DNA from 3 places in the Inquilinus sp. OTU3971 genome. Region 1 is predicted to be linked to each of the others. Evidence: riboswitches for the same ligand, from Rfam matches in the RefSeq annotation. Region 1 holds a riboswitch; each other region holds the start of a gene.
The links. Region 1 has a riboswitch for S-adenosylmethionine ahead of AAHM41_RS04175 (hypothetical protein). Riboswitches for the same ligand answer to the same signal wherever they lie in the genome.
Positions count from the first base shown of each region.

Region 2: another riboswitch for S-adenosylmethionine. It lies ahead of metZ (O-succinylhomoserine sulfhydrylase); the one in region 1 lies ahead of AAHM41_RS04175 (hypothetical protein).
Region 3: another riboswitch for S-adenosylmethionine. It lies ahead of metA (homoserine O-acetyltransferase MetA); the one in region 1 lies ahead of AAHM41_RS04175 (hypothetical protein).

Region 1 covers NZ_JASATH010000009.1:54,809-63,112, reverse strand. The annotation lists gene AAHM41_RS04215 (transporter substrate-binding domain-containing protein) at 48-818, shown strand; gene AAHM41_RS04210 (hypothetical protein) at 870-1,100, opposite strand; gene AAHM41_RS04205 (hypothetical protein) at 1,126-1,305, opposite strand; gene AAHM41_RS04200 (cold-shock protein) at 1,407-1,616, opposite strand; gene AAHM41_RS04195 (phosphotransferase family protein) at 1,830-2,579, opposite strand; gene coaA (type I pantothenate kinase) at 2,582-3,553, opposite strand; gene AAHM41_RS04185 (hypothetical protein) at 3,860-4,165, shown strand; gene AAHM41_RS04180 (YbhB/YbcL family Raf kinase inhibitor-like protein) at 4,346-4,807, opposite strand; SAM-I-IV-variant riboswitch at 5,000-5,109, shown strand; gene AAHM41_RS04175 (hypothetical protein) at 5,153-5,425, shown strand; gene phaC (class I poly(R)-hydroxyalkanoic acid synthase) at 5,472-7,202, opposite strand; gene AAHM41_RS04165 (OmpA family protein) at 7,622-8,304, shown strand, end outside.
Region 2 covers NZ_JASATH010000335.1:91-4,344, forward strand. The annotation lists gene AAHM41_RS39095 (ABC transporter permease) at 118-1,068, shown strand; gene AAHM41_RS39100 (ABC transporter permease) at 1,065-1,934, shown strand; gene AAHM41_RS39105 (GNAT family N-acetyltransferase) at 1,934-2,407, shown strand; SAM riboswitch at 2,478-2,554, shown strand; gene metZ (O-succinylhomoserine sulfhydrylase) at 2,597-3,805, shown strand; gene AAHM41_RS39115 (SH3 domain-containing protein) at 3,911-4,254, shown strand, end outside.
Region 3 covers NZ_JASATH010000232.1:3,357-11,660, forward strand. The annotation lists gene AAHM41_RS35415 (pseudouridine synthase) at 1-923, opposite strand, end outside; gene AAHM41_RS35420 (alpha/beta hydrolase) at 1,199-2,143, opposite strand; gene AAHM41_RS35425 (Tat pathway signal sequence domain protein) at 2,157-2,636, opposite strand; gene AAHM41_RS35430 (cell wall hydrolase) at 2,855-4,474, shown strand; gene AAHM41_RS35435 (MFS transporter) at 4,610-5,905, shown strand; gene AAHM41_RS35440 (TAXI family TRAP transporter solute-binding subunit) at 5,917-6,966, shown strand; SAM-I-IV-variant riboswitch at 7,040-7,145, shown strand; gene metA (homoserine O-acetyltransferase MetA) at 7,193-8,113, shown strand.

The DNA of each region.
Region 1 (8,304 bases):
CCATTTGTCCGACTAAGATCCTCACCGACTCGAAACCGGGAGGAATCATGCGCCTGCTCGCTGCCGCTCTGCTGCTCGTCCTGCCTGCCGCCGCAACCGCGGCGGATCGCACCGACACGCTCGACGCCGTGGCCAAGGCCGGGGTGCTGAAGGTCTGCACCACCGGCGACTACAAGCCCTTCACCTATCTCGACCCGGCCAAGGGCGAGTACGAGGGCATCGACATCGACATGGCGAAGGACCTGGCGGCCGTGCTCGGGGTGAAGGCGGAGTTCGTCAAGACCAGCTGGAAGACGCTGATGGCCGATTTCACCAGCGGCGCCTGCGACATGGCCATGGGTGGCATCAGCGTGACCTTGCAGCGCCAGAAGCAGGCCTTCTTCAGCATCCCGATCGATGTCGATGGCAAGACGCCGATCACCAAATGCGAGAACGTCGACAAGTTCCAGACGGTGGAGCAGATCGACCAGCCCGGCGTCACGGTGATCGAGCCGCCGGGGGGCACCAACGAGGCCTTCGTGCGCGAGCGGATCAAGTCGGCGAAGATCACCATCTTCCCGGACAACACCACGATCTTCGACGAGATCCTGGCCGGCCGGGCCGATGTCATGATCACCGATGCCAGCGAGACCCGGCTGCAGCAGAAGCTGCGCCCCGGCCTCTGCGCCGTGCATCCCGACCAGCCCTTCACCTTCGCCGAGAAGGCCTATCTGCTGCCGCGCGGCGACGTGGTGTTCAAGGCCTTCGTCGACCAGTGGCTGAACCTGCGCCTGCACGACGGCGGCCACGCGAAGTTCAGCGCGGCGTGGCTCGGCTGAGGCAAAGCAAAGCCGGGCTCTCCGGAGCCCGGCTCGGGGCGCCGGCCTGGATTACTGGCCGCGCAGCCGGGTCATGGTCTTGATCGGGCCGCGGGGATTGCCGGACATCTCGGCGATCTTGCGGTCCTGCGCCTCGATGAAGGCGCGCACGGGGGCCTCGCCGTCCAGCCCGTCGGCCTCGGCGCGCGGTACCTTGCGGTTCGAGCTCAGCGTGCCGTCCTGGTAGACGATGTTGAACAGCACGAAGGTGCTGTCATTGGACTGTTTCTTGCTCCGGGCCATGGCGGCACTCCGGTGACGGTTCGGGTCAGGACGGCTCGGTCGCGTCGTTCGGCGGCGCATCGCCATCCTGGGGCGCGTCGCCCTCCTGGGTCGCCTTGCGGCGCGCAGTCTCTTCCTCGCGCTTCTGCAGTTTCTCCTGCTTCTTCTGTTCCTTGGCGCGGTTGCGCTCGCTGCGCTGCTGATTGTAGTTCGGCTTGAACGGCATGACGGCCTCCCTCTGGCGCGATGCGTCCGCATCGCCGGTCTGTCACAAGAAAAGGAGCGCCCGACGGGCGGGCGCTCCTGTTCCGCTCCGCAATCGAAGGCTCAGACGGCCTTCAGATTCTCCGCCGAGGTCTTGCCGCGCTTCGGGTCGCGCTGCTCTTCGTAGGAGATCTGCTGGCCTTCGTTGAGGCCACGCAGCCCGGCGCGCTCGACGGCCGAGATATGAACGAACACGTCCGGTCCGCCGCTCTCCGGCTGAATGAAACCGAAGCCTTTGGTGCTGTTAAACCACTTCACGGTGCCGATCGGCATCGCTTTTCCTCCAGTTGAGGGGTGGCGCCGCGCGGGACTGCGCAACGCATCAAACGGGAAGGGGAAAGGCGAGGGATCCGCGGCCGCGAGGGCATAGCAGGCCGGCCGTCCGAACCAGAATGACCCCCTAAACATGGGGGACGGCGGACGGAATGGCAAGTTCGACGGCAGAATCGGCCCGAACGCAACGTTTCGCGGCCCCTCGGAGCCGGGTCACGGCAGGGTTCCGGGCTCGGCCATCGCCAGCAGCGCCCCGGCCTGGTCCGGCACGCCCTCGGCCAGGCGGGCGGCGGCGGCGAAGGGCAGCCAGGCGAGGATCCGGTCCCGGCTTTCGCCCGCAGCCGCAGCGTAGGTCTCAACATAGGCCATGGCCAGGTCGGGCGCCACCGGCCGGATCAGCACATAGGAACGGCAGACATCGGCCGCCGGGTCGCCGGTGCAGGCATCCAGCCAGTCGACCACCACCTCGCGGCCCGGCGGCCCCAGGATGTTCCACGGGTGGAAGTCGCCGTGGCAGAGGCGGTCGCCGTCCGGCAGCGCGGCCAGGCCGTGCAGCAGCCGGCGCCGCAGGGCCTCGTCCGGCATCCTGGCGATATTCGCCGCCAGCCTCGCCTTCAGGCTGCCGAGATGCGTCCCGGGATGGCCATGGATCGCGATCTGCAGCCGGGCCATCCGGTCCAGACAGGCCTCGATCCGGCCGGGGGCACGGATGGCGTCGGCGAGGGGCGGACCTTCGGCCCGGGTCATGGCGATGCCCCAGCGGCCGTCGATCTGACCGACGGCATGGACCGACGGCACGGGCAGGCCGAGCGATTCGATCAGCGCCAGGATCGAGGCCTCGCGGAACGCCGCCCGCTTTGGCGCGGCCGCGGTCGTCCGGTACAGCTTGACCACCAGATCGCCGGCGTCGAAGACCTCGGCCTCCTTGCCCGATCCGATCAGCGGTCCGAGGGGCAGGTCCATGGCTACATCCGGCGCAAGGCGACGGCGTCGACCGAGTGATCGGCGGATTTGTGCAGCACCAGCCGGGCGCGCTGCCGGGTGGGCAGGATGTTCTCGCGCAGGTTGACCCCGTTGATCCGGTCCCAGATCTCGCGGGCGACGCGGCGGGCTTCGGCCTCCGGCAGGTCGCGCTGGTGATGGAAATAGGAGGAGGGGTCCCGGAAGGCGGTGCGCTGCAGCAGCAGGCGACGCTCGACGAACCAGCGGGCGATGTCCTCCTCCTCGGCATCGACATAGACCGAGAAGTCGAAGAAGTCGGAGGTGACGACCGACGCCCCGGCCGGCGCCTGCAGCACGTTCAGCCCCTCGAAGACCAGGATGTCCGGCCGGCGGATCACCTGCTTCGCGCCGGGCAGGATGTCGTAGGCGAGGTGCGAGTAGACCGGCGCCTCGACCTCCGGGCGGCCGGACTTCACCGCGGCCAGAAAGCCGATCATCCGGCGCAAATCGTAGCTCTCGGGGAAGCCCTTGCGGCGCATCAGCCCGCGCTCCTCCAGCACCGACTTCGGCCACAGGAAGCCGTCGGTGGTCACCAGCTCGACCCGCGGATGGTCGGGCCAGCGCGACAGCAGCAGGCGCAGAAGCCGGGCGAAGGTGCTCTTGCCGACGGCAACGCTGCCGGCGACGCCGATGATGTAGGGCGGTGGCGGGCCGGGCCGGCCGAGGAACGCGTCCTGCACCCCATCGAGCGCGCGGGCGGCGGCGACATGCAGGTTCAGCAGGCGCGACAGCGGCAGCAGGATGTCGGCGACATCGGCCGGCGACACCGGCTCGTTCAGCCCGCGCAGCTCGACCAGCTCGGCCTCGGACAGGACCATCGGCGTGGTGGCCCGCAGCGCCGCCCATTCGGCCCGGGTGAAGCGGTCATAGGCGGCGGGCTTGGCCGCGAAAAGGTCGGGCACCGGCCGGGCGGGGGAGGGGGATTGGTTGGGCATCGACGGCTCGCAGCGGACAGTCCGGCAGCGTCCGACGATCCGAGCATCGGGGCAAGAGCGGTCCGGGGCACGGCGAGATCGAAGCCTTGCTCCGGGTTGGCCAGTGACCCGAACAACACCAGGATGGTGGTTCGGGGCTCGGCGCCGATCGGCGCGGCAGGCTTCAGGCCTCGTGCGATATTGAGGGGACCGTCCCCATGCCTGCTCACAGTTCAGACGCTTGACGACCGGGACTTCGCGCCAAGGATCATTGTTGCTGAGCTGTCGCAACGCTTCGTACAGCGCCAGCTCTGAGGAGGACCCGCCATGAAAGCGGCGCTGCTGTTTACCGGGAGCGGTCCTTTGGTGATCGTGACCTCGCATGCTTCGCTGACCGACCCGGCGCTGACCGAGAAGCTTCGGGCCAAGGGCATCGAGAAATTCATCGCCTATGAGGTGCCTGTGCCGATGGCGCGGGAACGCTATGGGGGCCATTTCCAGGTGGTAATGCGCGACCTGCATGAATCGGACGATCTCCGCGTCCTCGACTTCAACGGCGAGCGGGCCTTCCGCCTCTTCCGCCTCGCGGAGCTCGGGCCGCCGGTCATGTTCGAAGACGAGAAGGCGGCGTGAGGCCGACGGCCAGCCTCGAAGGACACGGCCCACGCAGCGCGCCGCTTGCGGCCGTACGTGGTCAACATGGCTCCGGTTTCCGCTGGAGACGGTGACGGCTGCCGGCCTTGGATCCGGCATCCCGGTCGGCGTGACCGTCGGCCGGGATCGCCGCCGAAGAACGAATCCGCCAGGGGAGCGTCAGCGCGAATAGATGCCCACCAGGTCGATTTCGGCCAGGGCGTGGGTGCGCGCCGCGGCCTCGATATCCCCGCAGCGGGTGCCGCGAACAGAGAGATGGCCGACATCCAGGGCCATCAGCTTGAAATGGTAGTGGTGGGGGCCGTGGCCTCTTGGCGGACAGGCCCCGCCATAGCCGACCTTCCCGAAATCGTTGACGCCCTGCCGCGCCAGTCCGGCCGTGGGCGTGCGCGGAAAGCCCTCCGGCAGCTCGTGAGTGCTGACGGGAATGTCGTAAACCGCCCAGTGATGGAAGGTGCCTCCCGGCGCATCGGGATCGTCGCAGAACAGCGCAAAACTGTGCGTTCCCTTGGGTGCCTCAGACCATGCGAGCGGCGGCGATTGGTCCAGGCCGTCGCAGCTGAAGCGTTCCGGCATTCGTTCGCCGTTCCCGAACGCAGGACTGGTGAGGTGCATTCCCATGGCGCGTCTCCCTTCGCGAGCCCGGCGCCCTGCCTCGCCGGCAACCGGGCGATGGCTTCTCTTGAGAAATGGCGACGTGACCGTGTCAGGGCAAGGCGCGCTCCGGCTTCCCGCCCTCAGAATGTCGATATCGGTTGCCCGACGCGCCGGCCCGATCGGGCTTGCGCTGCGGCGCGCTCCGCGCTACACCCAGCCTCGCATCCAGAGTTGGGCTGACGCCCACGCCAACCTGCCTCCCGGGCAAGGTGGTGGCCTCTCGCAAGAGGGGCGATGCGGCCGGACCGGCAACCAAACGGGTCGAAAGCCGCGCGTCAGCCCTCCTCGCAACCGCGATGGAGGGTTTTCATGTCTGCTTACCAGTCCGCAGCGATCCCGCTGGCCCATCCCGGCGACACCGTCGAGCGGCTCGACGAGCGCCCTTGTCCCCGCCCGCGCGACCCGCAGCGGCGCGAGATCCTGTACGCCGTGGTGCATCGCGGCGCCGGGCTGTGGACCCATCTCTACCGCGTCGTCCTGGCCGCCGCGTCGCGGCCGGAGATCCATCTCGACCGGGTGCTGGAGGGCGATCGCCTGGCCGAGCTGCGCCGGGCCTATGCGGCGGCGGATCTGGCAGCGTGAGATGGGGAGGTTGGGTTCGCGGGGCGAACCCAACCTTGATCTGCGTTCACGTCGCCCGCACGTAGCGGCCAGGGGCGTCCTCGATCGGGGTCAGCCCGCCGTCGCCCGGGCGCCGGGCCGGGACTTGGCCGCCGGCGTGGCGGGCGACCCATTTCTGCCATTCCGGCCACCACGAGCCCTCGACCTGCTCGGCGGCCTGGAGCCAGGCCTCCGGGGTCTTCGGCGTCCGCGTGTTGACCCAATGGCAGTACTTCTTCGCCGCCGGCGGGTTGACCACCCCGGCGATGTGGCCCGAGGCGCTGAGGCAGAAGCGCACCGGCCCGCCGAACAGCTGGGTTCCGGCATAGGTCGAGGCCCAGGGCGCGATGTGGTCGTCGCGGGTCGACAGCATGAAGGTCGGGGTCTTGATCGTGGTCAGGTCGATCGGCACCCCGGCCAGGGTGATGCCGCCCGGCTGCGCCAGCCGGTTCTCCTGGTACATGTTGCGCAGGTAGAAGCTGTGCATCGCGGCCGGCATCCGGGTCGCGTCGCTGTTCCAATAGAGCAGATCGAAGGGGAAGGGGTCCTTGCCCAGCAGGTAGTTGTTGACGACGAAGGACCAGATCAGGTCGTTGGCGCGCAGCAGGTTGAAGGTCGTCGCCATGGCCGAGCCTTCGAGATAGCCCTTGCCGGACATCTTGTGCTCGATCGTCCGCAGCTGCTCCTCGTCGACGAAGATGCCGAGCTCGCCCGGATCGGTGAAGTCGGTCAGCGTGGTCAGGTAGGTCGCGCTCTTGACCCGGTCCGCCTCGCCCTTGGCCGTCATCCAGGCCAGGGTGCAGGCCAGCAGCGTGCCGCCCAGGCAATAGCCGATGACGTTGACCTCGCGCTCGCCGGTCGCCTGCTCGATCGCGCCGAGCGCCGCCAGCGACCCTTCCAGCATGTAGTCGCCGAAGCTCTTATCCGCCAGCTGCCCGTCCGGGTTGACCCAGGAGACGACGAAGACGGTGTGGCCCTGCTCGACCGCCCAGCGGATCAGGCTGTTCTGCGGCTTCAGGTCGAGGATGTAGAACTTGTTGATCCAGGGCGGGATGATCAGCAGCGGCCGCCGCGCCACCGTCTCGGTCGCCGGGTCGTACTGGATCAGCTGCATCAGCTCGGTCTCGAACACCACCTTGCCGGGAGTGACGGCGATGTTGCGGCCGATCTCGAAGGCGCTGCGGTCGGTCATGGTGATGGCGAGCTGGCCCTGGCCGCGCTCCAGGTCGGCCAGCATGTTCTCGAGGCCCTTGACCAGGTTCTCGCCGCGCGAATCCAGCGTGCTGCGCAGCACCTCGGGGTTGGTCGCGACGAAGTTCGACGGCGACATCGCGTCGATGAACTGCCTAGTATAGAAGTCGACCTTCTTCGCGGTCTTGGCGTCCAGCCCCTCGACCTCGCGCACCGAGCCCTGCAGCCAGCGCGCGGTCAGCAGGTAGGACTGCTTGATGAAGTCGAACACCGCGACCTCGCTCCAGGCCGGGTCCTTGAAGCGCTTGTCGCCCTTCTCCGCCGCCACCACCGGCTCCGCCTCCTGCCCCAGCATGCGCTGGGCGGTGCGGCTCCACAGCGTGGCGTAGTCCTGCCACAGCGACATCTGGGCCTGCAGCAGCCGGGTCGGGTCGGCCATCAGCCGCTGGGTCATGGCCAGGAAGGCCGAGCCGATGTTGAGCGGGTCGAGCTCCGGCGTCTCGGCCCGGCCCTGCTTCTCCAGGAAGGCGGTGACCAGCCGGGCGCTGCGCTCGCCGATCTCGATCATGCGGCGGCCCAGCTCGGCCGGATCCGCCGCCGGCGCGGTCTCGGGCGCGGGCGCGCCGGGCTTGGCCTGAACCGCCGGCCCGGCCGCATCGGGCTTCGTCCGGGTCTCGAGCGCGGCTTCGCCGGACGTCGTCCGGCCCTTGGGCGCTGCTCCGCCGGACTTCGTCCGGGTCTTTGGCTCCGCTTCGCCGGACTTCGTCCGGGTCTTTGGCTCCGCTTCGCCGGACTTCGTCCGGCTGGGGGCGGTGCGGGCGCGCTCGGTCATGCGGAAGGGTCTCCCTGGCTGCGGCGGCGTCGCCCGAGGCGCGGATTCGGGCGTAGAATGCCGCTTATCTGCCACTTTGCACGGCCATCCTCTTTCCAGTCCACCCTTTCAACGAAGTGTGCTAGGCACGTGCCATGCGTCGCACCGGCTCTCTCATGATCGCTTCCGCCCGCCCCGGCCTTCCGGTCCGTGGCGCCGTCGCCACCGTCGCCCTGGGCCTCGTCCTCGCAGGCTGCGGCGGCCGCATCTTCGACGGCACGCCCTATGCGGGCGACGTCCAGGCCTCCGTGCCCAAGGCCGAGACCGCCGAGGTCTCGCCGCTCGGCGTGGCCGAGCAGCCGCCGGTGCCCAGCGTCGGCGGCCCCCTGGGCACGGCGCAGGCGGGCGACACCAAGACTTACTCGCTGCCGGCCATGGCCCAGACCGACGCCGACCGCGCGGCGATGCAGCAGGCCCAGGCCCAGCAGGCGCAGCAGCAGGCGGGGATGCAGCAGCAGCGCCGGGCGCAGATCGAGGCGCAGCGCCAGGCTGCCTTCCAGCGCCAGCAGCAGGCCGCGCAGCAGCAGGCGGCGGCGCAGCAGGCGCAACAGCAGCAGCCGACCGGCACGGTGGCGCCGATGAGCTTCGGCCAGCGCCGCAACACCGCCGCCCCCCCGGCGATGGACTCGATGCCGCGCCCGGCCTCGGAGCAGGCCTACCCCAATCTCGCCACCGTGCCGGAGAAGCCGACCGACCTGCCGACGCCGGAGCAGCAGGCCGCGGTGCGCGGCCAGCTCGAGGCCGACCGCGCCGCCTCGGGCGCGCCCGGCGCGCTCAGCTTCGGCAACAAGCCGGCCGG
Region 2 (4,254 bases), on a different contig from region 1:
GAAGCTTTCGGCGTCCAGGTCGGATCTCCGGCTCTCTCGGCACGAACCCCCTCCCCCTAGCCCCCTCCCGCAAGGGGAGGGGGGACTATTCAGGCAGTCGCCAGGGCAGAGGCAGTCATGGTCCGTTTTCTGACCGGGCGGCTGCTCGACCTGCTGGTGGTGCTGTTCGGGGTCTCGGTCGTCGCCTTCCTGATGATCCGGCTGATCCCGGGCGACGCGGTGCAGATCATGCTCGGCGCCAACAGCGAGGTGACGCCGGACCGGATCGAAGCGCTGCGCCAGCGCCTCGGCCTCGACCAGCCGCTGGTGACCCAGTATCTCGCCTGGCTCGGCGGCCTCCTGACCGGCGATCTCGGCACCAGCCTGTGGACCGGCCGGCCGGTGCTGGAGGAGATCGTGGCCCGGATCGGCGTCACCATCGAGGTCACGCTGCTGGCCCTGGCCGTCTCGGTGGCGCTGGCGGTGCCGGCCGGCTGCCTGATGGCCTATTTCCGCAACTCGGCGCGGGACTACCTGGTGCGGGTGGTCACCATTGCCGGCGTCACCGTGCCGTCCTTCTGGCTCGGGGCGCTGCTGATCTATCTGTTCCACAGCGTCTTCCCGGCCTTCCCGGCGATCGGCTTCGTGCCGCTGGCCGACGACCCGGTCGGCAACCTGCAGCGCCTGCTGCTGCCGACCATCGCCCTGGCCGTGCCGGTGCTGGCCTCGCTGTCGCGCATCGTCCGCTCCGCCATGCTCGACGCGCTGGGGCAGGACTATATCCGCACCGCCCGGGCCAAGGGGGTCAGCGAGCGGGCGGTGGTGTTCCACCACGCCTTCCGCAACGCCATGATCCCCTTCGTCACCGCGCTGGGCATCTCCGCCGGCTACCTGTTCGGCGGCGCCATCGTGGTCGAGCAGGTCTTCGCCCTGCCGGGCCTGGGCCGGCTGATGCTGGGCGCGATCGCCGAGCGCAACTATCCGCTGATCCAGGCGGCGATCCTGCTGGTCACCGCGGGGTTCGTGGTCGTGAACTTCGTCACCGACATGCTCTATGCCGCCCTCGACCCCCGGATCGGCCTCAGATGACGGCGCCCCTCCCGGAAATCCTGGCGCCGCCGTCGCGCCGCCGCATCGCCGCGCCGCGGCACCCGCTGGTCTGGATCGGCGGGGCGCTGGTGCTGCTGCAGGTCGTGGCGGCGCTGCTGGCGCCCTGGATCGCGCCGGACGATCCGCTGGCCCAGCACGTGATCCGGCGGATGAAGGCGCCCGGCGCCGTGGCCTGGCTCGGCACCGACCAGTTCGGCCGGGACGTGCTGTCGCGCATCCTCTACGGCTACCGCGCCTCGCTCGCCGCCTCGGCCAGCGCGGTGCTGCTGGCGCTCGTCGTCGGCGGCACCCTGGGCGTGGCCGCGGCGCTGCGCGGCGGCTGGCTCGACCGCGCCGGCATGCGGCTGATGGACATCCTGTTCGCCTTCCCGATCATCCTGCTGGCGATCGGCATCGTCGCCATGCTGGGGCCGGGTGCGACCACAACGGCGCTGGCGATCGGCGTCGTCTACATCCCCGTCTTCGCCCGGCTGCTGCGCGGGCCGGCCCTGGTGGTGGCCAGCAGCCAGTACGTGCTCGGCGCCCGCGCCATCGGGGCGGGGGAGGGGCGGGTACTGTGGCGCCATGTGCTGCCCAACCTCGCCAGCGTCATCCTGGTCCAGGCCAGCTTGGCCCTCTCCACCGCGATCCTGGTCGAGGCCTCGCTGTCCTTCCTCGGCCTCGGCACCCAGCCGCCGACGCCGTCGCTCGGCCGCATGCTGGCCGAGGCACGGAGCTATCTGCTGCTGTCGCCCTGGGATTCGATCTTCTCCGGCCTTGCCATCCTGTTGGCGTCTTTCGGCTTCAACCTGCTCGGCGACGGGTTGCGCGACGCGCTCGATCCCAGGCTGCGGGGCAGTGGGTGATGGGTGATGCGAAGACGATGGAAGCGGTGACGGTCCGGCCGCCGGTGCCGGCCGACCTGCCGGTCCTGGCCGGGGTGGCGTGGCGCAGCACCCGCGCCGCCTTCGAGCACATCCTCCCGGCCGGGATCCTGGACCGCAAGCGGCCGGAGGATTTCGCCAACCGCTTCGCCGCCCGGCTGCCCGACCTGCGCATCGCGGTCGACAGCTGCGGCACGCCGCTCGGCTTCTCGCTGATGACCGGGTCGCATCTCGACATGCTGTTCGTCGACCCGGCGGCGCAGGGCCGGTCGGCCGGCACCGTCCTGCTGGCGGACGCCGTGGCGCGCGGCGGCCGCACGCTGGAAAGCTTCGCCCACAACCGGCTGGCCCGTGGCTTCTACGAGGCGCGCGGCTTCCGCCTCTGCCGCTCCTACCGCCGGCTCTACGAGGGGATCGAGATGCCCTTCGTGCTCTACGCCCTGGCCGAGGGGTGACGGGCAGCGTTGCCGGAAACGCATTGCCCGATCGCCGATTTGCCGATAAGTCTTGGGCCGTCGCCTTCCCGGGCGGCGCCGTGGTGATTTGAGCCGACCGGCTTGCGGCCACGTTAATCTCCGCTAAAAGGTCGGTTGCGCGCAGGTCCCGCACGCACCGCCTCCCGGTCGGATCGAGGAGTCGGTGAGATGGATCGTTACGAAGCCCCCAGCGAAGACGAATTCGGCCCCGAGACCGCGCTGATCCGCGGCGGCACCCGACGAACGCCCTATGGCGAGACCTCCGAGGCGATCTTCCTGACCTCGGGCTTCGTCTATGACAGCGCCGCGGCGGCCGAGGCGCGCTTCACCGGCGACGAGCCGGGCTTCGTCTATTCCCGCTACGGCAACCCGACGCTGGAGGTGCTGGAGACGCGCCTGGCCCTGCTGGAAGGGGCCGAGGGCTGTCACGTCACCGCCAGCGGCATGTCGGGGGTGTTCACCGCCCTGTTCTGCCATCTGCGCGGTGGCGACCATGTCGTGGCCAGCCGGGCGCTGTTCGGTTCCTGCTTCGTCATCCTCGGCACCATCCTGCCGCGCTACGGCATCACCACCACCTTCGTCGAAGGCAGCGACCTCGCGGCCTGGGAGGCGGCGATGCGGCCGAACACCCGGGCGGTGTTCCTGGAAACGCCGGCCAATCCGACGCTGGACTTGGTCGACGTCGCCGCGGTGGCCAAGATCGCCCATGCCGCCGGCGCCAAGGTGTTCATCGACAACGTCTTCGCCACGCCGCTGGGCCAGAAGCCGCTCGAGCTCGGCGCCGATGTGGTGATCTATTCCGCCACCAAGCACATCGACGGCCAGGGCCGGGTGCTGGGCGGCGCGGTTCTTGCCGACAAGAAGTTCCTGACCGACGACTTCCTGCCCTATTACCGGCACACCGGCCCGGCCCTGTCGCCGTTCAACGCCTGGGTGCTGGTGAAGGGGCTGGAGACGCTGGGCCTCCGGGTCGAGCGCCAGGTCGCCAGCGCCCACCGCCTGGCGCAGCTGATCGAGGCGCATCCGGCCGCCAAGTGGGTGCGCTATCCCTGGCTGGAAAGCCACCCGCATCACGAACTGGCCAAGCGCCAGATGAAGAACGGCGGCACGCTGGTCTCGCTCGACCTCGGCAGCAAGGCGGCGGCCTTCGCCTTCCTCGACGCGCTGCGGCTGGTCGACATCTCGAACAATCTCGGCGACACCAAGTCGCTCGCCACCCACCCGACCACCACCACCCACCGGGCGATGGAGGCGGCGGACCGCGCCGCCATGGGCATCACCGAAGGTCTGGTGCGGCTGTCGGTCGGGCTCGAGGGGATCGAGGACCTGGAGCGCGACCTGTCCCGCGCCCTCGACGCGGCGAAGCGGGTGGGCTGACGGCCGGGGGTGAGGCACGGCGCCGCGCCCCCTGATCCCGGCGACCGGACTCCCGCCCTGCCGCGTTTAGCCGGGTGAAGGGGGATCTCGATCCCTGGAGTTCGCATGATGAGATGGAAGCTCGCCCTCGCCGCGTTGGCCGGGCTGGCGCTGACGGCCCTGACGGCGACGGCCGCCGATGCCGCGCCGGGCTACACCACCGCCCCGGCCCGGCTGCGCGCCGGCCCGGGGGCCGACTATCCGACGGTGGCGCGGCTGCGGCCGGGCATGCCGGTGCAGATCTTCGGCTGCCTCGACGGCTGGGCCTGGTGCGATATCGGCGTCGGCCCCGACCGCGGCTGGGCCAATGGCCGCTTCCTGGCGGCGGATGTCCAGCATCGCCGCCGGGTCATCGTCGAGGCCGCGCCGGTGATCGGCGTGCCGGTGATCCGATTCGATGCCGGTCCCTA
Region 3 (8,304 bases), on a different contig from region 1:
CGGACCAGGCGCAGGGTCGGGTGGCCGACCGCCGCAGTCATCCGCCGCACCTGGCGGTTGCGGCCCTCGGTCAGGGTCAGCCGCAGCCAGGCGGTCGGGATCGACTTCCGGGCCCGGATCGGCGGGTCGCGCGGCGGCAGGTCCGGTTCCTCCGCCAGCCGCTCGATGCCGCAGGGGCGGGTCGGGCCGTCGGTCAGGGCGATGCCGCCGGCCAGGGCCGCCAGCGCCTCCTCCGCCGGGTCGCCCTCGACCTGGGCCAGATAGGTGCGGGGGTGGCCGTGCTTCGGGTCCAGCAGGCGCTTGATCAGCGGCCCGTCATCGGTCAGCAGCAGCAGACCCTCGCTGTCGGCGTCCAGCCGGCCGGCGGCATAGATCCCGGGCGGCAGGCCGAACTCGTTCAGGCCGCGCCAGCGCCCCTCCGGCGTGAACTGGCTCAGCACGCCATAGGGCTTGTGGAAGACGACGTAGCGGCACTGGTCCGGCTCCGGCGAGGGGCGCTTGCGCCGCTCCTCGCGCCAGCGTTCGCCCGGCTTGGCCGACACCGGCTTCGCTGCTCCGGCATCGCCGGCGATCTTGCGCGACGAGGTCAGCGGGCCGCGCGTCCGGCGGCGCGGCGCTGGTGCCTCGGCCGGCTCGGCGCGCTCCTCCGGCACCGGGCCGCGTGGGCGGCCGCGCCGGCGCGGGGTGGCTTCTTCAGCCGGCTCCTCGCCGTCCCACAGCCATTCCGGAATAGCGGCGCGTGCAGCCTCCTGCGGCGTGGTTGCTTTCGACCGCGATCCGCGCGGCTTGCCGGGCGCGGGCCGGCGGCCGGCCGCGGCCGGGCCGGACCGCTTCCCGCCGCGAGGCGCCTTCTCGTCGTCGGCCTTCGCGGCGGCGAGGCGGGACGGCGTCTTGCCGTCGCGGGGCGGCCGACGCCTCGGCATCGCCTCCGGCTCATCCTGCCGGGCACTACGGCCACCGGCAGCGCGCGCGGTGCGGCGGGGAGCGCGTTCGGCCTCCTCGCGGTCCGCAGGGGCTCCGCGGGACGGCCTGTCGGGGCGCCGGGTGTCCCGCGCCGGCCGCTCGGCCTGGGCTCCGGCTCGGCCGGCGGGCTTGCGTCCGCGCGGCGGGCGCCGCTCGTCGCCGTCGCCGGCTTCGGAGGATCGGCCGGGGCCGCGCATGCGTCCGGCGCCGGATTTCGGGGGGCGCGGGGGGCGGCTCATGCCGTGGCCTGCCGGCGCAGGAAGGCGGCCAGATGGTCGATCTCGGCCCGCATCGCCTCGACATTGCCGGCCATGTGCAGACAGGCGTGGATCATGCCGCGCCACAGCCGGAATTCGTGCGGCCGTCCGTCCACGGCCAGGCGATAGGCAAGCTGTTCACTGTCGGTCCTCAGGCAATCGTACTCCGCCGCGGTCAGGTACAGCGGCGGCAGGCCGGCGAGATCGGCGTAGAGCGGCGCGGCCAGCGGCGTGCGCCGGTCGGTGCCGGCCGGGACATAATGGCCCCAGAACCACTCCATCTCGGCAGTCGACAGGAAGTAGCGGTTATCGCCGCCATACGCCAGATGCGATGGCGTGTCGTGGTCGGGCGCGAACACGCCATAGACCAGCGCCGCCCCGCGCAGGGGCCGCTCGCCGGCGTCGCGCAGCGCCAGCAGGGTGGCGAGCGACAGGTTGGCCCCGGCGGAATCGCCGGCGATCACCAGGCGGTCGGGGTCGATGCCCCAGTCGCGGCCCTGGGTGGCGAGCCAGCGTACCGCCGCGACGCAATCCTCGAGCGGGGCCGGGAACGGATGCTCCGGCGCCAGCCGGTAGCCGAGGCTGACCACCTTGAGGCCCGAACGCTGCGCCAGCTCCCGGCACACGCCGTCATGGCTGTCCAGGTCGCACAGCACCCAGCCGCCGCCATGGATGTAGACGATCGCCGGCGACGGGTCGGTCGTGCCGGGGTCGTAGAAGCGTGCGGCGATCGGCCCCGCCGCGCCGGGCAGGGTGCGGTCCTCGACCCGGGCCACGGCCGGTGCGTGCTCGTTCAGGAGCGGCAGGACCGAGGCCATGGCGCGCCGCGCTTCGGCCGGCGACAGTCGCTCGGCCGGTGGTGTGTCGCCGGAAACAGCAGCGATCCGCTCAAGCATCGTAATGATCTGCGGGTCGGCCGCCATGATCCGGCCTTCTTTACTTGATGAAACCGATCGCCGCCCGGCTGGTGGGAACCAATAGATCGATGCAGCGTTCGACCGCTGCGTCCCCCGCCTTGCAGGTCAACACGTCGTTCAACAGCACACGGCCGAAATTACCGCAATCATGACCGGCGATCTCGAACACCTTGACCATGGTCTTGTCGGCGCTCAGCGGGGCCATGTCCACGGCCAGCTGGTCAACGATGATGCCCTTCGGGTCGAACACCACGAGGTCGAGCTGCAGGTTGCTGTAGCTCCGGCTGGTGCCGTTGTGCATGACCATGAAGGCCCGGCAGCCATTGTTGCCGGGTTCGAGCTTGTTCAGCTCGATGTCGATCGCCTCCTTCGGTGCCGACTCGGCGGCGGGCTTGTCCTGCGCCAGGGCCGGAAAGGCGGCAATCGCGATAAAAAAAGCGAAAAAACGTGCCGGGCGAACCCAGGCGGAACGGCGGATTTCAGCGGTTTTGCGGGACATATGGCCTTCCGTCGGTCTGGACTCGCAGGGCGCGCCATGATACCCGCGCCCCTCGTGACCGCAATGAAATGCACTTGGGCGGTCGGTGTTCCCGGAATCGTTGAGACCATTCCCGGGCCCGATCGCCGGCGCAGAGCGTTGCCCCGTCTCCCGGCGGCGCCGGGCGGAGTGTGCCCGGATGGGCTCCGCCCGACGCGCCGACAAGGGGGAGGTCGGGCATGACGTCGAAGGGCCTCCTTCTTCTGTCGATCGCGCTGGTCGGGGCTACCGCCCTCGGCGGCGCGATCGCGATCGATTCCGCGCGCCCGGCATTGCCGCCCGTCGTCGCCGTCGATCTCGCCGGGATCGCGGTCGAGCCCGCGCATGTGGTCGACCCGGCCGAGGCGGTGCGGCCGCAGCCCGCCGTCGCCACGATGCGGCGCCTGGCCGAGATGTCTCCTGCCCCCGCACCGCACGCCGACCCGCTGCAGGTCTTCTTCGGCTCCGCCTTCGCCGCGGTGCCGCGCCTGCCCGAGCCGGAGCCGCCGCTCGACCCCTGGGCCGATGCCCTGCAGCAGGTGACGCGCCCGGCGCCGGAGCCGCAGGAAGTCGAGCCGTTGCTGGTGCCGGTCAGCCTGCCCGGCCCCGGTGCCGAGGCCGCGCGGCTCGACCTGCCGGCCCGCCTGGCCGACCTGGTGCCGCTGCCGGGGCAGCCGGTGGCCACGCCGCCGGTGCAGGCGACCACCGAGCCGCCCCTGGCCCCGGCCGAAGGCTTGGCGGACACGGCGCCGGTGGCGCCCGTCACCCCGCCGGCGGTGCAGTCCGGCCCCGCGACCCTGATCGATGTCGCGCCGAACGAGGCGAAGCCCGTGGTCGTCGCCTCGCTGGGGCCGACGGCGGGCCTGCTGGCCGAGACCGCGGCCGCGTCTCCCGCATCGATCGCGCCGGTGGCCGCGGTGGCGCCGGCCACCGCCGATCCGGTCCCGTCCCAGCCTGCCGTGCCCACCTCGTCCGGATCGGGGCAGGCGATGGTCGCGGCCGACGCCGTGTCCATGGTGCAGCCCGCCGCGCCCGGCGCGGCGCCGGTCTGGGCCCGGCCGCGCTCCTCGCTGCTGCGGGTCGACCGGCCCGAGCCGGAAGAGACCGAGCGGCTGGATGTCGCCCTGGCCCGCGCCGTGTCGCTGATCGAGCCGGCGGGCGCGCCCTGGCTGCGCGACGCCGAGGCCGACGGCGCCGGCCGCCGCCTGACCGGTTGCGGTCCGGGCGACCTGGCCTGCACCATCTTCGTCTCCGCCCGCGGCACCGCGCTCGACCAGCCCTCGCCGCTGCTGCGGCAGTACGGGGCGGCGCCGATGAGCATCGGCGGCGTGGCCCTGCCGGCCGAGCCGACCCAGGCGGAGCGGGCGCTGCGCTGCCTCGCCTTCACCGCCTATACCGAGGCCGGCAACCAGGGCACGCGCGGCATGGCGGCCGTGGTCTGGGTGGTGATGAACCGCATCGCCGTGGCCAATGATTTCGGCGAATCGCCCTGCGAGGTGCTGGCCGATCCGGGCCAGTTCGAGCCGCTGTCGCGCCCGCGCTTCCGCGCCTTCGCCAAGGCCGTGCGCGCCGGCGCCATGCCGCAGTTCCCGCAGCCCCTGAGCGCCCAGGACGAGATCCTGCAGCGCACCGCGCGCCTCGTGGTCTGGCAGATGCTGGACGGCTATTTCGCCGACGACCCGACCGACGGCGCCCAGTACTTCTTCGCCCCGGCGGCGATGCGGGCGCTCGGCCGCGGCATGCCGGCCTGGACCAACCGCTTCCGCCGCACCGCCTCGATCGGCGACCACGTCTTCTACCGGCCGAAGCGCGGCGGCTGAATCCGGCCGGCGGGGGTAGTCGGTTCGACACCCCGCACCACCTTATCTGCAGGCCGGGACCATCGGGCGGCTTGCCCTGAAATCGTCACGAATCTTTCCTGGCCCCGGCCTTTCGGCCGACCTAGAACGGATGTGATGGCTGCCACCAACCCCGCTTCCGCGACACCTTCCCTCGGTTCGGTCCTCCTGGCCGTGGCGCCGCTGCTGTTCAGCGCCGCGATCATGATCATGGGCAACGGGCTGTTCGGCACGCTGATTGCGGTGCGGATGGATCTCGACGGCTTCGATGTCGGCACCATCGGGCTGGTGCTGGCCTTCTATTCCGGCGGCTTCGCCCTCGGTACGCTGATCTGCCCGCGGATCGTGCTGCTGGTCGGTCACATCCGCACCTTCGCCGCCTTCGCCGCCATCGCCTCCGCCGCGGCGCTGTTCCATGCCCTGTGGGTCGACCCGATCGTCTGGGCGGCGCTGCGACTGGTCACCGGCATCAGCATGGCGGTGCTGTTCACCATCATCGAAAGCTGGCTGAACGCCCGCGCGGTGAACGCCGTGCGCGGCCGGGTGATGTCCTCCTACATGGCGGTGAACTACACCGCCTTCGGCCTGTCGCAGCCCTGGCTGACGGTGATGGACCCGGCCGGCTTCGCCCTGTTCTCGGTGGTGGCGATGCTGGTGTCGCTGTCGCTGGTGCCGCTGTCGCTGACCCCGGTCGAGACGCCGCCGGTGATCAAGGTCAAGCGCTTCGGCCTGCGTGCCCTGATCGCGATCTCGCCGCTCGGCGTCGCCGGCTGCTTCTCGGTCGGGCTGATCAGCGCCGCCTTCTCCGGCATGGGGCCGGTCTACGCCCGCACCATCGACCCGTCGCCGGACTGGATCGCCAGCTTCATGATGACGGCGATCTTCGCCGGCTTCCTGCTGCAATACCCGGTCGGCCGGCTGTCCGACCGCTTCGACCGGCGCCAGGTGTTCCTCGGCATCACCATCGCGCTGGCCCTGATCAGCGCCGCGCTGGCGCTGTTCGGCGGCACCTCGATGACGCTGCTGCTGGTGCTGCTCGCGGCCTTCGGCGGGCTGTCCTACACCATCTATCCGCTGAGCCTCAGCCACGCCAACGACTTCATGACGCCGGAGCAGCTGGTGCCGGCGGCCGCCGGCCTGCTGCTGTGCTACGGCACCGGCGCGGTGTTCGGGCCGATCGTGGCGTCGCGGGTGATGCAGCTGCTGGGCCCGGACGGGCTGTTCGTCTGGACCGGCTCGGTCGCGGCGCTGCTGGCGCTGTTCACCGTCTACCGCATGACCCGGCGCGCGGCGAAGCCGAACGAGGAGCAGGGCAGCTTCGTCTCGGTCGCGCCGACCACCACGCCGGTCGCCGCCGAGCTCGATCCGCGCGCGCCGGACGAGACGCCGCCGACCATGCGCGACGCCGCCTGAGGGGAACCGCCATGCTGACCCGCCGCCGCCTGCTGACCACGGTGCTTCCCGCCGCCGGGATGGCCGCGGCGGGGCTCGGCGGGGTGTGGCCGGCACGGGCCCAGGACCCGCTGTTCTTCCGCATCGGCACCGGCACCACCGGCGGCACCTATTTCCCGATCGGCGGCATCATCGCCGGCGCCATCTCCGGCCCGCCGGGCCTGCCGCCCTGCGGCAGCGCCGGCGGCAGCTGCGGCGTCTCCGGCCTGATCGCGGTGGCCCAGGCCAGCGCCGGATCGATCGACAACATCCGGCGGATCCGCGACGGCGAGTTCGATTCCGGCCTGTCCCAGGCCGATGTCGCCTTCGCCGCCTATGCCGGCGAGGGGCCGTTCGCCGGCCAGCCGCCGGTGACCAGCCTGCGCGCCATCGCCCATCTGTTCTCCGAATTCGTCCATGTCGTGGTGCCGGCGGACAGCCCGGTGCAGTCGGTGGCCGACCTCAAGGGCAAGCGCGTCTCGGTCGGCGCCGAAGGCTCCGGCACGATCTACGACATCCGCCTGATCCTCGCCGCCTTCGGCCTGAAGCAGACGGATGTGACCGAGGTCTATGAGCGGCCGGAGCCCTCGGCCGACCTGCTGGCCGAAGGCGGGCTCGACGCCATGGTGATGACCGGCGGGCCGCCGCTCGGGGTGATCGCCGACCTGGCGCGGCGGCGGCCGATCCGGCTGCTGCCGGTCACCGGGCCCGAGACCGAGGCGCTGATCGCCAAGGTGCCGTTCTTCACCCAGGAGCCGATCCCCGCCGGCCTCTATGACGGCGTCGCCGCGGAGGTGCCGGCCCTGTCGGTCGGGGCGATCTGGCTGGTGGCGGAGCGGATCGAGGAGGCCACGGTCTACGAGATCACCCGCGCCCTGTGGCAGAAATCGACCCTGGACCTGCTGGCCGCGGGCCATCCGCGCGGCAAGGAGATCTCGATCGAAGGCGCCACGCGCGGCCTGGGCGTGCCGCTGCATCCCGGCGCTGCCCGCTACTATGCCGAGCATGCGGTGCTGAGCCTGCCCGCCCGGGCCACGCCCTGAACCGAAGCCCGGCGGGCCGGACGACGCGGCACATTCATCCAGTTGAAATATGCGGGCGGACCCCGTAGAACTGGCGGTACATCAGGAGTTGGGCACTGCCCGACGCCAACCTGCTTCCCGAGCAAGGTGGCGCCCCCGAGAGGGGGGATGTGGTCGAACCGACAACCAAACGGGTCCATCCACAATTCGGTCCTGCCCACGACACGCGGAACAGAACCGAAGCGAAATGCCGATCAAGATTCCGAACGACCTGCCCGCCCGGTCCGTCCTCGAAGCGGAGGGGGTCATGGTGATGCTCGAGGCGCAGGCGGTGCGGCAGGACATCCGGCCGATGCGGATCGGTCTGCTGAACCTGATGCCGAACAAGGTCAAGACCGAGACCCAGTTCGCCCGGCTGCTCGGCGCCTCGCCGCTGCAGGTCGAGCTGACGCTGGTCAAGATGACCAACCATGTCCCGCGCAACACGCCCAGCGACCACATCCTGTCCTTCTACCGCGACTGGCAGGACGTCCGGACCGAGAAGTTCGACGGCTTCATCGTCACCGGCGCGCCGGTCGAGACGATGCCGTTCGAGCAGGTGACCTACTGGGACGAGCTGCGTCGGGTGTTCGACTGGACGCAGACCAACGTCCATGGCTGCTTCAACATCTGCTGGGGGGCCCAGGCGGCCGTGCATCATTTCCACGGCGTGCCCAAGCATGCGCTGCCCGAGAAGAAGTTCGGCGTGTACCGCCACCGCATCATCGAGGCGGCGTCGCCCTATCTGCGCGGCTTCTCCGACGATTTCACCATCCCGGTGTCGCGCTGGACCGAGAACCGGCGCGAGGACATCCCGGCCGCCAGCGGCATGAAGGTGCTGATGGAGTCGGACGATGCCGGGCTGTGCCTGCTGGAGGATTCCGGCCGCCGGTCGCTGCACATGTTCAACCATGTCGAGTACGACACCGACACGCTCGGCGACGAGTATTTCCGCGACATCGCCGCCGGCAAGACGATCGCCCTGCCGCACGACTATTTCCCGGAGAACGACCCCGAGCGTCGACCCCAGAACCGGTGGCGCAGCCACGCCCATCTGCTGTTCGGCAACTGGATCAACCAGATCTACCAGACCACGCCGTACGAGGTCGACGACATCGGCCGGGGCTAGACCGGACTGAACTGAGATCGGGTTACGTCGGCGCATTCGGCCAGGCCTGACACGATGTCGGGCATTGCCTCTCCCGCCTGGCGGGAGAGGTCGGGCGTCCGCAGGACGGCCGGGTGAGGGCTGGTCCCGGCCTCGACGAAGTCCCCTCACCCGGAGCCGCTTCGCGTCTCCGACCTCTCCCGCATGCGAGA